4 regions of the Serratia proteamaculans genome follow, and region 4 is predicted to be linked to each of the others. Evidence: predicted binding sites of a transcription regulator. Region 4 holds the regulator's gene; each other region holds the start of a gene.
The links. Region 4 encodes LexA, which represses DNA repair genes until DNA is damaged. Its sites were predicted from a motif close to TNCTGTATGTACATACAGNA; they were not measured.
Positions count from the first base shown of each region.

Region 1: the regulator LexA is predicted to act here: its motif matches at 1,850-1,869, upstream of QOT07_RS10810 (metal-dependent hydrolase).
Region 2: the regulator LexA is predicted to act here: its motif matches at 1,495-1,514, upstream of mutH (DNA mismatch repair endonuclease MutH).
Region 3: the regulator LexA is predicted to act here: its motif matches at 1,083-1,102, upstream of umuD (translesion error-prone DNA polymerase V autoproteolytic subunit).

Region 1 covers NZ_OX461105.1:2,298,975-2,302,554, reverse strand. The annotation lists gene QOT07_RS10820 (HdeD family acid-resistance protein) at 1-758, shown strand, start outside; gene hxpB (hexitol phosphatase HxpB) at 823-1,488, shown strand; gene QOT07_RS10810 (metal-dependent hydrolase) at 1,889-2,437, shown strand; gene QOT07_RS10805 (L-cystine transporter) at 2,622-3,580, shown strand, end outside.
Region 2 covers NZ_OX461105.1:4,330,633-4,334,212, reverse strand. The annotation lists gene QOT07_RS20160 (TerC family protein) at 1-680, opposite strand, end outside; gene mutH (DNA mismatch repair endonuclease MutH) at 776-1,462, opposite strand; gene rppH (RNA pyrophosphohydrolase) at 2,159-2,686, shown strand; gene ptsP (phosphoenolpyruvate--protein phosphotransferase) at 2,699-3,580, shown strand, end outside.
Region 3 covers NZ_OX461105.1:2,883,364-2,886,943, reverse strand. The annotation lists gene umuC (translesion error-prone DNA polymerase V subunit UmuC) at 1-625, opposite strand, end outside; gene umuD (translesion error-prone DNA polymerase V autoproteolytic subunit) at 625-981, opposite strand; gene tnpA (IS200/IS605 family transposase) at 1,415-1,852, shown strand; gene QOT07_RS13440 (RidA family protein) at 1,985-2,392, opposite strand; gene QOT07_RS13435 (TetR/AcrR family transcriptional regulator) at 2,537-3,142, shown strand; gene QOT07_RS13430 (hypothetical protein) at 3,304-3,580, opposite strand, start outside.
Region 4 covers NZ_OX461105.1:4,894,794-4,898,373, reverse strand. The annotation lists gene plsB (glycerol-3-phosphate 1-O-acyltransferase PlsB) at 1-1,510, opposite strand, end outside; gene QOT07_RS22770 (diacylglycerol kinase) at 1,660-2,028, shown strand; gene lexA (transcriptional repressor LexA) at 2,150-2,758, shown strand; gene dinF (MATE family efflux transporter DinF) at 2,860-3,580, shown strand, end outside.

The DNA.
Region 1 (3,580 bases), 2.6 Mb from region 4:
TGCGTATCGCCCGGCAGTTGGAGAGTTTTGCGCTAAATCAGAACCAGGCCCCCACTGCGCCGCCTCGGATCAATGAAACCCTTCCACTCACCGTCTATGTCTGGACGCCAATCGGCTCGGCAAAAGACGCGCGCCGCCGCTACATTGTCGATCGCTACATCGCCGCGGTGGATGGCGGTGGCAATATATCCACCGGTCACGCCGCTTTGGCGCTGGCACCCGATGTGTATATCAGCCACTACCCGCTTAACGATATCAGCCACTCGGCGCAGGATTTCCGCCAGTTGCTGCATTCCGGTGAGCAAAACAACGTCGACGGGCGCTTTCTGCCCGGCCTGCAGCAAGAGGTTGCCGCCTGGTGCCCACCGGACAAAAAAATCCAGTTCCATCACTATAACCCAACGGCACTGCGCGCTTTCTGGCAAGATTATCAGCAGGACAGCACCTACAACCTGACCCGGCGCAACTGTTCAACCACGGTTATTCGGGCGCTCGACAGCGCGCTGGAAGGCGTACTGGGCGATAAGCATCTGTGGCGTCGATTTCTGTTGCTGGTGCTCGATCCCAATCTGTGGATGCTGGCGGTGCTGCGCAGTCGTGGTGAAAGCATGACCTGGACGCCGGGGCTGGTGCTGGATTATGCACGTATGTTGCAGCAGGTCACCGAACGCCAACACCAACGCTGGTGGCTAAAACTGCGAGAGGTGTGGCGTATCCTGCGCTTTGGCAAAGCCTCGCCACGCAGGCAAAAGTTTTAGTCTCGGCGTCGGCGATGATAAAGTAGCGGGCACATTCACCGGCGTCGGCAGGAGTTAACCGCTAATGGCCTATTCGCAACGCATTGAAACCGCTATTTTTGATATGGACGGTTTATTGATCGATTCAGAACCCCTGTGGCTACAGGCGGAACTGGATATCTTTGGCGCACTGGGATTGGACTTGTCCGATCGCCACAAGCTACCGGATACTCTGGGTCTGCGTATCGATCTGGTGGTGAAAATGTGGTACCAGGCCATGCCGTGGCAAGGGGTTTCACAAGAAGAAGTCTCTGCGCGAATTATCGAACGCGCCATCGAACTGGTACGCGAGAAGCAGCCACTGCTGCCGGGCGTACACCAGGCGCTGGAGCTGTGCCGCAGCCTGGATCTGAATATCGGCCTGGCTTCCGCCTCGCCGCTGCACATGCAACAACAGGTGCTGCAGATGTTTGGTCTCGAGGGTTATTTTGATCAACTGGTTTCCGCCGAGTACCTGCCCTACAGCAAGCCGCACCCGGAGGTGTATTTGATCGCCGCCGAACGCCTGGGCAGCGATCCGCTGCGTTGTATCACCCTGGAAGACTCGTTCAACGGCATGATTGCCACCAAGGCCGCCAGAATGCGTTCAATTGTTATCCCGGCGCACGAATATCGCGATGATCAGCGCTGGGCATTGGCCGACCATAAGCTCGAGACACTGGAACAGCTTACCCCGGACCACCTGGCGTAATCTGCACGGCATCGGTCCGCTCCCGGTGCCGTTATTCATCCCCGCGCTAACCCCCTGCCACCGCCTGATTTCAAAACCTGGCGCTACACCACAATATAAATAAAACATTATTTCATTTATATTGAATTACCGTACCACGCTCTCTATGCTGGGACCCTAAGAAAGCGCCGGGCGATCGGTACAGGTTGTCACTGCCACGCAGCCTAATCCGGTCGCCCGGCGTTTTCGTTCCATTCAATCCTCGCGTCAGTTCAAAAACGCACAACCCTTAACCCCTTAAGATAACAAGCCGTTGTAAAACGGGATAAAATAAACAATTGGTTACAGGGTAACTGCTTCCACCACTGGGAATTTTCCCATATACTGGATAAATTAACAGTTTATCAGTCGGAACAGCAGTATGACCGCGGAAGGACATCTTATTTTCTCTGTCGCTTGCGCGATTTTCGCCAAGAAGGCCGAGGTGACACCATCGCTTGCTACCGGCGACTGGTGGCATATTATCCCCGCCGCGCTGCTGACCTCACTGCTGCCCGATATCGATCACCCCAAATCGGTGCTGGGTCAGCGCCTGCGCTGGATTGCCATCCCGATCTCGCGTGCCTTCGGCCACCGTGGTTTTACCCATAGCCTGCTGGCGATCGCTGGCGGCATGGCGCTTTTCCAGCTTGACGTGCCGCGCAGTTGGCCGATCCCGCCCGACGTGTTGCACGCCATGATTATCGGTTACTTCAGCCACCTGTTGGCGGATATGCTCACTCCGGCCGGCGTGCCCTTGCTTTGGCCCTGCCGCTGGCGTTTTCGCCTGCCACTGCTCAATTCCCAAAAAGGCAATCAACTCGAGCGCGCCCTGTGCCTGTGTCTGGTGGCTTTCGCCATCTATTGGCAAGGCGGTTGCACCCTTCCAGTGCAGGCATATTTTGAACAAATAAAAAATATCAGACTGTGATCACAAAAAAACGGCCATTTAATCCTCATTCAGAAGATTAATTAAACAAATTCGCGCACAAAGTTATATTAAATTCCATTTGGATATAAGTGAGCCGTTACGCAAACTGTTACGATATTTAGTATCGCTACGCCTTGGTGCATAGCCATTTTTATATAAGAAAAAATAATTGGAGACATTGGGGATGAATCTTCCGCTGGTTATTAACGTGGTGATTTTTGTCGCCCTCCTTTTGCTGTTGGCGCAAACCCGCCACAAGCAATGGAGCCTGGCGAAAAAAGTACTGGTTGGTCTGGTGATGGGTGTGGTGTTCGGTCTGGCACTGCAACTGGTTTACGGCTCGGACAACCCGGTACTGAAAGAATCCATCAGCTGGTTCAACATTGTCGGTAACGGCTATGTACAACTGCTGCAAATGATTGTCATGCCGCTGGTCTTCGCCTCGATCCTGAGCGCGGTCGCCAAGCTGCATAACGCCTCTTCATTGGGCAAAATAAGCTTCCTGACCATCGGTACCCTGCTGTTCACCACGCTGATTGCCGCGCTGGTGGGCGTTCTGGTGACCAACCTGTTTGGCCTGACCGCAGAGGGTCTGGTACAGGGCACGCAGGAAAGCGCGCGCATGGTGGCCATTCAGAGCAACTACGTCAGTAAAGTGGCAGATCTGACCGTACCGCAACTGGTACTGTCGTTCGTGCCGAAAAATCCGTTTGCCGATCTGACCGGTGCCAGCCCAACCTCGATCATTAGCGTGGTGATTTTTGCCGCCTTCCTGGGTGTGGCTTCACTACAGTTGCTGAAAGACGATAAAGAGAAAGGCCAACGCGTACTGGTAGCCATCGACACCCTGCAAGCCTGGGTGATGAAGCTGGTGCGTCTGGTCATGAAGCTGACCCCGTACGGCGTACTGGCGTTAATGACCAAAGTGGTAGCCGGTTCCAACATCCACGACATCGTTAAACTCGGTAGCTTTGTGGTGGCCTCTTATCTGGGCCTGGCCATCATGTTTGGCGTGCACGCAGTGCTGTTGGCCTTCACCGGCGTTAACCCGGCGAAATTCTTCCGCAAAGTTTGGCCGGTGATCACCTTTGCCTTCACCAGCCGCTCCAGCGCCGCCAGCATCCCGCTGAATGTGGAAGCACA
Region 2 (3,580 bases), 560 kb from region 4:
TTAAGCGCTTCGACCGACATTGAGAAGAACATCGCAAAGTAGATGTAGCCTTTTGGCACATGCACCTGGAAGCTTTCCAGCATCAGGGTGAAGCCCACCAGGATCAGGAACGCCAGCGCCAGCATTTTCACCGAAGGATGGCGGTTAACGAATTCGCCAATAGGGCGGGCGGCAAACATCATGACGCCAACGGCAATCACCACTGCGGCCATCATGATAAACAGATGGTCGGACAGGCCTACTGCGGTAATCACCGAGTCCAGGCTGAAAATGATGTCCAGCAGCATAATCTGCACGATGGCACCGAAGAAGCCGTGCACCTTGGTGTGGTGCTCTTCATCGGAACCTTCGATGGTTTCATGGATCTCTTTACTGGCTTTCCAAATCAGGAACAGCCCACCCAGCAGCAGGATTAGATCGCGCGCCGAGATACTGTGGTCCATGAAGCTAAACAGCGGATGGGTCAGACGGATCACCCAGGCGATAGAGGCCAACAGCCCCAGACGCATTAACATTGCGCCGGCCAGCCCGATGCGGCGAGCCTTGTTCTGCTGTGCTTTCGGCAGCTTGGACACCACCAGCGACAGGAAAATAATGTTATCAATACCCAAAATGATCTCAAGAATGGTCAGCGTACCTAACGCTAACCAGGCATTGGGATCCATAATCCACTCGAACATTGGCAAACCACACCTTAATAAAAAGCAAAGGCTGAATTATACGCGTTTATTGATACAGCGACACTGTTAGCTAAACGCGACCTAAACAAAAGGGATCAGATAAAGAAATGTCTTGCCAATAATGCGCCGGTGAAGCTTTTTTTCAGGTAGAACCCGCGAGGCAATGTGAGGATCGGCTGACCCTGTTCGCCGATAGCTTCGGTCAGGGCCTTACTGTTGGCCGCCTTGGGACGCAGTTGCAAAACTTCACCGTGGCGGGCAGTGATCCGCTCGACATGACCAAGCACAATCAAATCCATTAGTTCTTCCCAGTCGCGGCGCAACATTTCTTCCTCTGCGGCGTTCGGGCTCCACAACAGCGGTGAACCGATACGTCGCTGTGCCAGCGGGATTTGCCGCTCGCCTTCCACCGGGATCCACAACACCCGCGCCAGCTTATGGCGCACATGGCTGCTGGCCCAGGTTACGCCGCTGTTGCCGGTTAAGGGCGCCACGCAGACGAAGGTGGTTTCCAGCGGTCTGCCGGCGGCGTCTATCGGGATGGTTTTCAGTTCGATGCCCAACTCGGGGAAATCCTGCTCCGGCTTGCTGCCCGCCATGGCACCCAGATAATGCTCCAGCAGCATGCCAACCCAGCCTTTATCCCGTTTGAGGTCTTTGGGGATAGCCAACTGTGCACGTTCGGCCAGTTCACCCAGATGGCAGCCGGCAAGCTGCTGCGCCCGTTCAAACAGCTCTTGTTCGTTTTCTGGAGGAAGGGGCAAAGGAGATAAAAACGCCATAATACCAGCCTGTTAGATTTGGTTGAAAAACGTACTGTATTTGTCCACAGAGAACCTTGGCGGGAAAGTACTGGGGAAAAGAATAATAGTAGCATGATTTTTCATGACTTTTTTTCTCACAGCCGGCAGAGGAAAAATTCCGGGCGACGCTTGTGCACCTGAAGCCACCGACAATAAACAGGATCTTACACCTATTTATCCACAGATTTATGGGATAACCCAAATTTTTACCGATCACTGGTTCGATTTACAGCCTTGACGCAGGCACTTTTTTGCGAAATTGTCCGTTTTGTGCGTAACTCATACGGATAATCTGTGGATAAAAACGACGTTGGTGGATCTTTCACCAGGGTAAGATCCTAAACGGACATAGATCACATTTTTGCTCTGTATAGGGCTGTTGATAATTATGTATCTTTATGTTTTTAAACGATTAATGTGATTTTTATTTTTATGGGGTTTTTAGGCTCACCAGAGTTTTACCGGCTTATCCCTTGAGTTCTTCACACACCTATCCACAGAAAAAGTGAATAAAACCGCGTGTAAATCGTCTCGCATGTTTATAACTTTGCCATTATCTGTGAGTTATCCCAATGTTATCCGGTCTGCAGCGCCGCAAAGCAGTGGTTTACCGCCTGTAGCTTGTGTGAAACAATCAGGGTATCTATGCGAATTTAAGCTTATCGAGGTAGTCCGGTGATCGATGATGATGGCTACCGCCCGAATGTTGGTATCGTAATCTGTAATCGTCAGGGGCAAGTCCTGTGGGCTCGCCGTTACGGTCAACACTCCTGGCAGTTTCCCCAAGGTGGGATTAACCCTGGTGAAACCGCAGAACAGGCAATGTACCGTGAGCTGTTCGAAGAAGTGGGGCTGAGTAAAAAGGATGTACGCATCCTGGCCTCAACCCGCAACTGGTTGCGCTATAAATTGCCAAAACGTTTGGTGCGTTGGGACACAAAGCCGGTTTGTATCGGCCAAAAGCAGAAATGGTTTCTGTTGCAGTTAATGTGCAATGACGCTGATATCAATATGCAACGCAGCAGCACACCGGAGTTTGACGGTTGGCGCTGGGTGAGTTTTTGGTATCCGGTGCGCCAGGTGGTGTCGTTCAAACGCGACGTGTACCGCCGGGTGATGAAAGAATTCGCCGTCACCGTGATGCCAATGCAGGAGCAGGCAGCACAGCGGCAGACCCCCGCTTATCGCCGGAAGAGAGGTTAAGTTAAGCCGACTATGCTCACGCGCTTGCGAGAAATTGTTGAGAAGGTGGCCGCGGCGGCCAGCCTGACAGATGCGCTGGATCTTTTGGTCAATGAAACCTGTCTGGCAATGGATACAGAAGTTTGTTCCATCTATCTGGCGGACAACGACCGCCGCTGCTATTACCTGATGGCGACACGCGGGTTAAAAAAACCGCGTGGGCGCGCTATCGCATTGGCCTTTGATGAAGGCATTGTCGGTTTGGTCGGACGCCGTGCGGAGCCGATTAACCTGGCCGACGCGCAGAGCCACCCCAGCTTCAAATACATTCCCCAGGTGAAAGAGGATCGTTTCCGATCCTTCCTCGGCGTGCCGATCATTCATCGTCGCCAACTGCTGGGCGTGCTGGTGGTACAGCAGCGTGAGCTGCGTCAGTTTGACGAAAGCGAAGAATCCTTCATGGTGACCCTGGCCACGCAAATGGCCGGGATCCTCTCGCAGTCACAGCTTAACGCCATTTTCGGACAGTATCGTCAAACGCGCATTCGCGCACTGGCGGCCTCCCCAGGCGTTGCGGTGGCCGAAGGCTGGCAGGACAGCAGCCAGCCGTCACTCGATCAAGTTTACGAGGCTTCGACGCTCGATACGGCCAGCGAGCGGGAACGCCTGACTCAGGCGCTGGAAGAAGCCGGCGCGGAATTCCGCCGTTTCAGCAAGCGCTTTGCCGCCAGCTCGCAAAAAGAGAGCGCGGCGATCTTCGATCTCTACTCTCACCTGTTGAACGACGCGCGCCTCAAGCGCGAACTGTTTGCCGAAATTGATGCCGGTTCCGTGGCGGAATGGGCGGTTAAACAGGTGATCGAAGTCTTTGCGGCCCAGTTTGCCAGCCTGCAAGACACCTATATGCGTGAGCGC
Region 3 (3,580 bases), 2.0 Mb from region 4:
TTGCATCTGCCAGCTGCAGTGCGGTTTCGATCCCCATATTCCGCAGTTCTTTGGTGAGACGCCGCCCGATACCCCAGACTTTTTCTGCCGGCACCAAGGACATCAATTTTCGCTGCCGTTCCAGGCTGGAAAGATCAACCACGCCGCGGGTTTGCTCCCATTTTTTTGCCGCGAAGTTCGCCAGTTTTGCCAGGGTTTTGGTCTGGGCAATACCCACGCCTATGGTAAGCCCGGTATCACGCAGCACTTTGGTCCGTACCTGGTGCCCGAACGCTGCCAAATCGACGCAGTTTTGTACCCCGTCAAGGTCAAGAAAGCTTTCGTCGATGGAGTAAATTTCGACTCGTGGTGCCATCTCTTCGAACACGGCCATCACTCGCATCGACATATCGGCATACAGCTCGTAGTTGCTGCTGAATGCGATACCGCCGGCACGCTCAAAATCGCGCTTTATTTTGAAATAGGGCGCGCCGGTTTTCAGGCCCAGAGCCTTTGCCTCTTTGCTCTGTGCTACCACGCAACCGTCGTTGTTCGACAGAACAACCACCGGTCGACCATGCAGATCCGGACGCCACAGCGTTTCGCAACTCGCATAGAAGCTGTTTACATCGGCCAGGGCGTACATTATTTCAACCTGGTGATGGTTGAAACCACCACGCCGACGATGCTCAGATCATCGCCGCCATCCCGCAGCGGTATTGGCCGGAAGTTCGGATTCATTGGTTCAAGCTGTTTGACAGGATGCAGGCAGAGACGTTTAACCGTGAACTCGCCTGCGATGCTGGCGATCACGATATCGCCGTGACAGGCGCCAATGCTTCGGTCGACAACCAACAGGGATCCGTCGGTGATCCCGGCTTCGATCATGCTTTCCCCAGAGGCGATCAAAAAGTAGGTCGCCGACGGATGACTAATGCAGTACTCGTTGAGGTCGATCCTCGCGTGTATATAGTCTTGCGCAGGATTCCCAAATGCACTCATTCTAGCCATATATTGTCAATCCTGGAGAAAATACAGCGGCTTTTGATTGACCACAGTAGTGCTGCTCGAAGCCTTATACATGATTTACTGCCCTATTAATTGACTGTGTTTATATACAGTATTATAGGTGTGGGGAATGAATCAAGACGGTTTTTAGACGGCGCTCCGAATGTTTTGAATTTTGGGGAATTTAGTTCACAGCGGCTTGCATGGTCTAATCTTCTGCAAACGGTGCCCAGGCTTCCGGCTGAATGCTACAGCTTTGCATCCACGGTGCCAGAGCAGACGTTATGTCGGTTCTGAAACAAAGCTTTTCATTTCTAACTGAATACCACGTCCTATGGACGTGGTTATCGACTTTTTGGCTCTGCCAGTAATGCTACTCATGGGAAAATCCGAATCCGTTATCCCCATAACTGATAAGGATTTAACCATGAGTAGGTTCGAAAAAGCATCGCATGTGCTCTGGCATTGTCAATACCATATAGTTTGGACGCCCAAGTGCCGATTTCGAATACTGAAAAACAATGTAGGGAAAGAGGTTTACAGGCAAATAAGAATATTAAGTGAACAACTCCATGTAGAAATAGTGGAGTTAAATGTTCAGTTAGATCATGTTCATTTACTGATAAAGATCCCGCCGAAACTGTCAGTATCAGAAGTGATGGGCCACCTTAAAGGCCGAACAGCTATCCGTTTGTTTAATAAATTCCCCTACTTGAGGAAGCACAAGTTGTGGGGAAATCACTTTTGGGCGAAGGGCTACTGTGTGGACACCGTAGGTGTAAACGCAGAGATGATCCGCAAGTACGTAAAGTACCAAGAGAAACACGAGCAAGAAGAAAACCAGCTGAGTTTACATGGAATGTGAAGTGAGGACCCTTAGGGTTCGAGCTTAGTACGCCCCTATGGGGCGCCCAAGCAATGCCGCCTTCTACGAAGGCGGATTTTTACGGTGACGTCCTCATCCCGTTGATGAAGACGTCACTAACATTACGGTCTGTCAACCTGCGGAGGTTGATGTTGGAATTCGGGCAATGACCTTAATTTCAAAATCGAATCCCGCAAGCCAGGTAACGCCAACGGCTGTCCAGTTCGGGTAAGGGGGCTGCGGGAAAATGGACTGTTTCACCTGCATGATCGTCGGAAACTGATTTTCCGGGTCAGTATGAAAGGTGGTGACATCAATCAGGTCGTCAAACGTACAACCCGCTGCTGCAAGAGTCGCTGCCAGGTTAGCAAACGCAAGTTGCACCTGCGCGGCAAAATCCGGCTCCGGCGTACCATTGGCGCGGCTGCCAACCTGACCGGAAACGAACAACATATCGCCAGAACGGATCGCGGCGGAATAACCGTGCTCTTCGTAGAGAGCATGGCGATTAGCAGGAAAAACAGGTTCACGCTGGATCATGGAATTTCCTTTCTTAAGTCAATGTGTGATGCGGGATGCGCGGTATGCAAAATTGATTTAATATACGCGGCGTATGTTGAATTAATCACACATACGCCGCGTATGTCAAATGACATTCGTTACGTATGTCAAAAAGGAGATCGTATGGCCGCCAAACGCCGCGCCGAAACAATGGAAGAGAACCGCGCCAAATTGATTACGGCAGCGCGGAAATCCTTTGCCGAAAGGGGTTTTGCTGCCGTATCAATGGATGAATTAACCGCCAGCGTTGGCCTGACACGCGGGGCGCTATACCACAACTTTGGTGATAAAAAGGGGCTGCTTGCCGCTGTTGTTGCTCAAGTAGATGGTGAAATGGCACAACGAGCCAAAGCCGCCGCCGCGAATGCCGATGACGACTGGGAAAGGCTGCTGGCTGAAGGGATTGCCTACATTAAGATGGCGCTGAACACAGAAGTAAGGCGCATCGTTCTGCTTGATGGTCCGGCTTTCCTTGGGGATCCGGCACAATGGCCCAGCCAGAATAGTTGCCTCGAATCCACCCGCCAGACTGTCATAAAGTTGATCGAACGCGGCGTACTTAAATCGGTTGACGCGGATGCCGCTGCACATCTGTTAAACAGTGCCGCGCTGAATTCCGCACTTTGGATTGCTGCGAGCGACGATCCGCAACGGGCGCTGCCAAAAATTATTGAAGTGTTTACTCAACTGGCAAGCGGCTTACGGAATAGTTCCAATAAACTGCGATGAGACGTTTATATGGTGCAGTGAGCCAAGACCTTATAGTTCATACGTGTAATTGCATTTGATTTGACCGTCAGCCAGAAGCGGAAGTGACGAACAGTTAAGTATGTTAATCAAGCGTGAGCAGGTCATCTATACAGCTTCTTCGGGGTAAGTTCGGGGAAGCTTTATGTTTTTGGGCAGCCCGTGACTTGCGGGTAATTGCGACATACCAGATTGAGTTTGTTTTTCGGCTCGAAACCTTTATCCAGCATGCATCGCTGAACATTAGCGGCTTTGAGCAGCGTCGGCACGTAAGGCACCGAGCCCAAAGGTTGCGGATAACCGCATTGATACATCACCGCCAGTGCTTGTTTATCGTTTTCAACTTCATGAGAAAAATGCAGCGAGGCCCCCACTTTACGCCAGGTAATCAAGGAAAACTTGCTCACGCCTGAATCCGGC
Region 4 (3,580 bases):
CCGTCGGTGTCAGCCAACTTGGGCGCTGGGATTCGATCGGGTCAATCGATTCACGCCACTGCGGCACATTCTGGTTCAGGTAGGTGGTCAACGGCAACGGATCGCCGAAGTTGACGTAACCCTGGCCAAGATTGCGCAGCTTGCGCAGGCCGCGCAGCATCTGCAGCAGGCTCTCTTTTTCCTTGGTCGCACCACGCAGCTCTTTGGCGTAAGTGCCCACTTCCATCACGTGCTCGTAACCGATGTAGATCGGCACCAGTGTGATAGGGCGGGTACCGCCACGCAGCATCGCCTGAATGGTCATCGACAGGGTGCCGGTCTTCGGCTCCAGCAAACGTCCGGTACGGGAACGGCCGCCTTCGACGAAATATTCCACCGAGTAACCGCGGGTAAACAGCTCGCCGAGGTATTCGCGGAACACCGTCGAGTACAGCTTGTTGCCTTTGAAAGTACGGCGGATAAAGAAAGCGCCCAGACGGCGGAAGATCGGCCCGGCCGGCCAGAAGTTGAGATTAATGCCGGCAGCAATGTGCGGCGGCACCAGACCCTGGTGATACAACACGTAGGACAGCAGCAGGTAGTCCATGTGGCTGCGGTGGCAGGGCACATAAACAATCTCGTGGCCGTCCTGCGCCAACTGACGCACGCGTTCGGCGTTAGTGACGTTGATGCCTTGATACAGGCGGTTCCAGGTCCAGCTCAGCACGCGATCGGAAAGGCGCACCGTCTCGTAAGAGAAGTCGGCAGCGATCTCTTCCATCAGCGCTATGGCATTCTGCTGGGCTTTTTCGTGGGAAATTTTCTTGCTGCGAGCCTCGTCTTCGACCGCTTTTTCGATCGCCTTGGACGCCAACAGCTTGTTGAACAGGTCCTGACGGGCCGGCAGGCTTGGACCGACGGCGGCCAGACGCTGACGCGAGAAGTGCATGCGCGCCACGCGTGCCAGTTTTTGCGCAATGATTTTGTCCGTACCGTGTTCAGTCGCCATGCGGCGCAGGGAAACGGTATTGGAGAAACGGACAAAGCTGTCGCGGCCGAGCCACAGCACGGCGAAGAATTTCTGGACGCCGTTCAGCAGACGCAGATGCGGGGTGCCGTGACCTTCGCGCCCCGGAGAGCGGCCGAACATCACCGAGACCGGCAACATCTGAATGTCGAGCTCCGGATTACTGCGATGCAGATCCAGATAGTCGTGGAACAGTTTTACCGACTCTTCTTTCGGCGTGTAGTAACGGAATACGCGCGGGCCGTCGTGAATAAACACGTGGCTGGGCAGCACGGTACCGTCTATCTCCAGCGGATTGAGGGGATCGGGCAGATCTTGCGCCAGGCACTGGGTGCGCAGCGTCAGTAAATCCGCCTTGGAATTATAAGGTAAAACATACAGAATCGGCCGTGAGGGATCCAACCCTAACTCCGTGACCGGATCTGAAGGGATAACCTTACTTCTTACCAACAGTTTGAGTGGTAAATTCAATAGTTTATAATAAATTTTACGCCAACCTGACATAACAACGTGAAGCCTCTTGTTAGCAATGCGCCGCAAGCATACCAGAATCCGGGTAGCAGATCTGTGGTGTTGGAAAACCGAGAGCCGGGAGCGTTTCCTGGCTTAGACTGTTTAATTATGACTTACCTCTGCGAAAGGCACTAAAAAACATGACAAAGCAAGCAACCGGCCTGACCCGTATTATTAAAGCTGCCGGCTACTCTTATAAAGGCTTTTCCGCCGCCTGGCAGCACGAAGCGGCGTTTCGCCAGGAATTGGTGGCAACGGTGCTGGCTATCATACTGGCGATTTGGCTGGACGTGGGTGCGATAGCGCGCATTTTACTGATCGGATCGGTGTTGCTGGTGATGATCGTCGAGATACTGAACAGCGCGATTGAAGCGATTGTCGACCGGGTGGGCACCGAACATCATGAGCTCTCCGGCCGGGCAAAGGATATGGGCTCGGCGGCGGTCTTGCTGGCGATTATTCTGGCGCTGTTTGTCTGGGGTTCGGTGCTGTGGCAGCACTTTGCCTGAGTGGGGGAGTTCTGTTGCGACGCGGGTCGCTAATCCCTGATTTTTATTCACTCTTCGGTTCCCAAGCCGCACTTACCTGTATATACTCACAGCAAGACTGTATAAACAAACAGGGGGCGGAATGAAAGCACTAACTACCAGACAGCAAGAGGTCTATGATCTGATTCGCGATCATATTTCGTCCACTGGCATGCCGCCAACGCGCGCCGAGATCGCCATGCGTCTGGGGTTCCGTTCGCCAAATGCCGCAGAAGAACACCTGAAAGCGCTGGCGCGTAAAGGCGTCATCGAGATCATCTCCGGCGCTTCGCGTGGTATTCGCCTGCTGATGGAAGATGAAGAAGGTTTACCGCTGATTGGCCGCGTAGCCGCCGGTGAGCCGCTGTTGGCGCAACAGCATATCGAAGGGCACTACAAGGTCGATCCTTCCCTGTTCAAACCAAGTGCGGATTTCCTGCTGCGGGTTAACGGCATGTCGATGCGTGACATCGGTATTCTCGACGGCGATCTGCTGGCGGTGCATAAAACCCAGGACGTGCGTAATGGCCAGGTCGTCGTGGCGCGCATTGAAGATGAAGTCACGGTCAAGCGCCTGAAAAAACACGGTAACGTGGTTGAGCTGCTGCCGGAAAACAGCGAATTCCAGCCGATTGTGGTCGATCTGCGTCAGCAGAATTTCACCATTGAAGGTCTGGCGGTCGGTGTGATCCGCAACGGCGATTGGGTTTAATCCCTACGCTCGAACACCGTCCTCTGATTTAAGTCGCCCCAGCTCTGGGGCGATGTCATTTCTGACTGATTAAAACCGCACTGCCACGGGAACATTTCACTATGCGCCTGCTTTCTGCCTTCACCAGCGATACCGATAAAGCCCTGTGGCGCCTTGCGCTGCCCATGATTTTCTCCAATATCACCGTGCCATTGCTTGGGCTGGTGGATACCGCGGTGATCGGCCACCTCGATAGCCCGACCTATTTGGGCGGTGTAGCGGTGGGCTCCATGGCGACCAGTTTCCTGTTTATGCTGCTGTTGTTCCTGCGTATGAGTACCACCGGACTGACCGCACAGGCGCTGGGGGCGCAAAATCCGCAGGGGCTGGCGCGTGCCTTTATGCAACCCTTGCTGCTGGCCGTGTTGGCCGGGGTGGCCATTGTACTGCTGCGCTATCCGCTGATTGAGTTGGCGCTAAAAATCGTCGGTGGTGACGGGGCGGTGCTGAAGCAGGCTCGTTTATTCCTCGAGATCCGCTGGCTAAGTGCCCCGGCGGCGCTGGCCAATATGGTGATCCTGGGTTGGCTGCTTGGCGTGCAATACGTGCGTGCGCCGGTGATCCTGCTGATTGTCGGCAATCTGCTGAATATCGTATTGGATATCTGGCTGGTGATGGGGCTGGGCTGGAACGTGCAGGGTGCAGCGACGGCGACTGCCATCTCTGAATATGCCACGTTGCTGCTGGGGTTAGGGCTATCCTGGCGAGTGATGCGCATACGCGGTATTTCTGTGCCGATGCTGCGTCAGGCCTGGCGCGGTAATCTGCGGCGTCTGCTGGCAT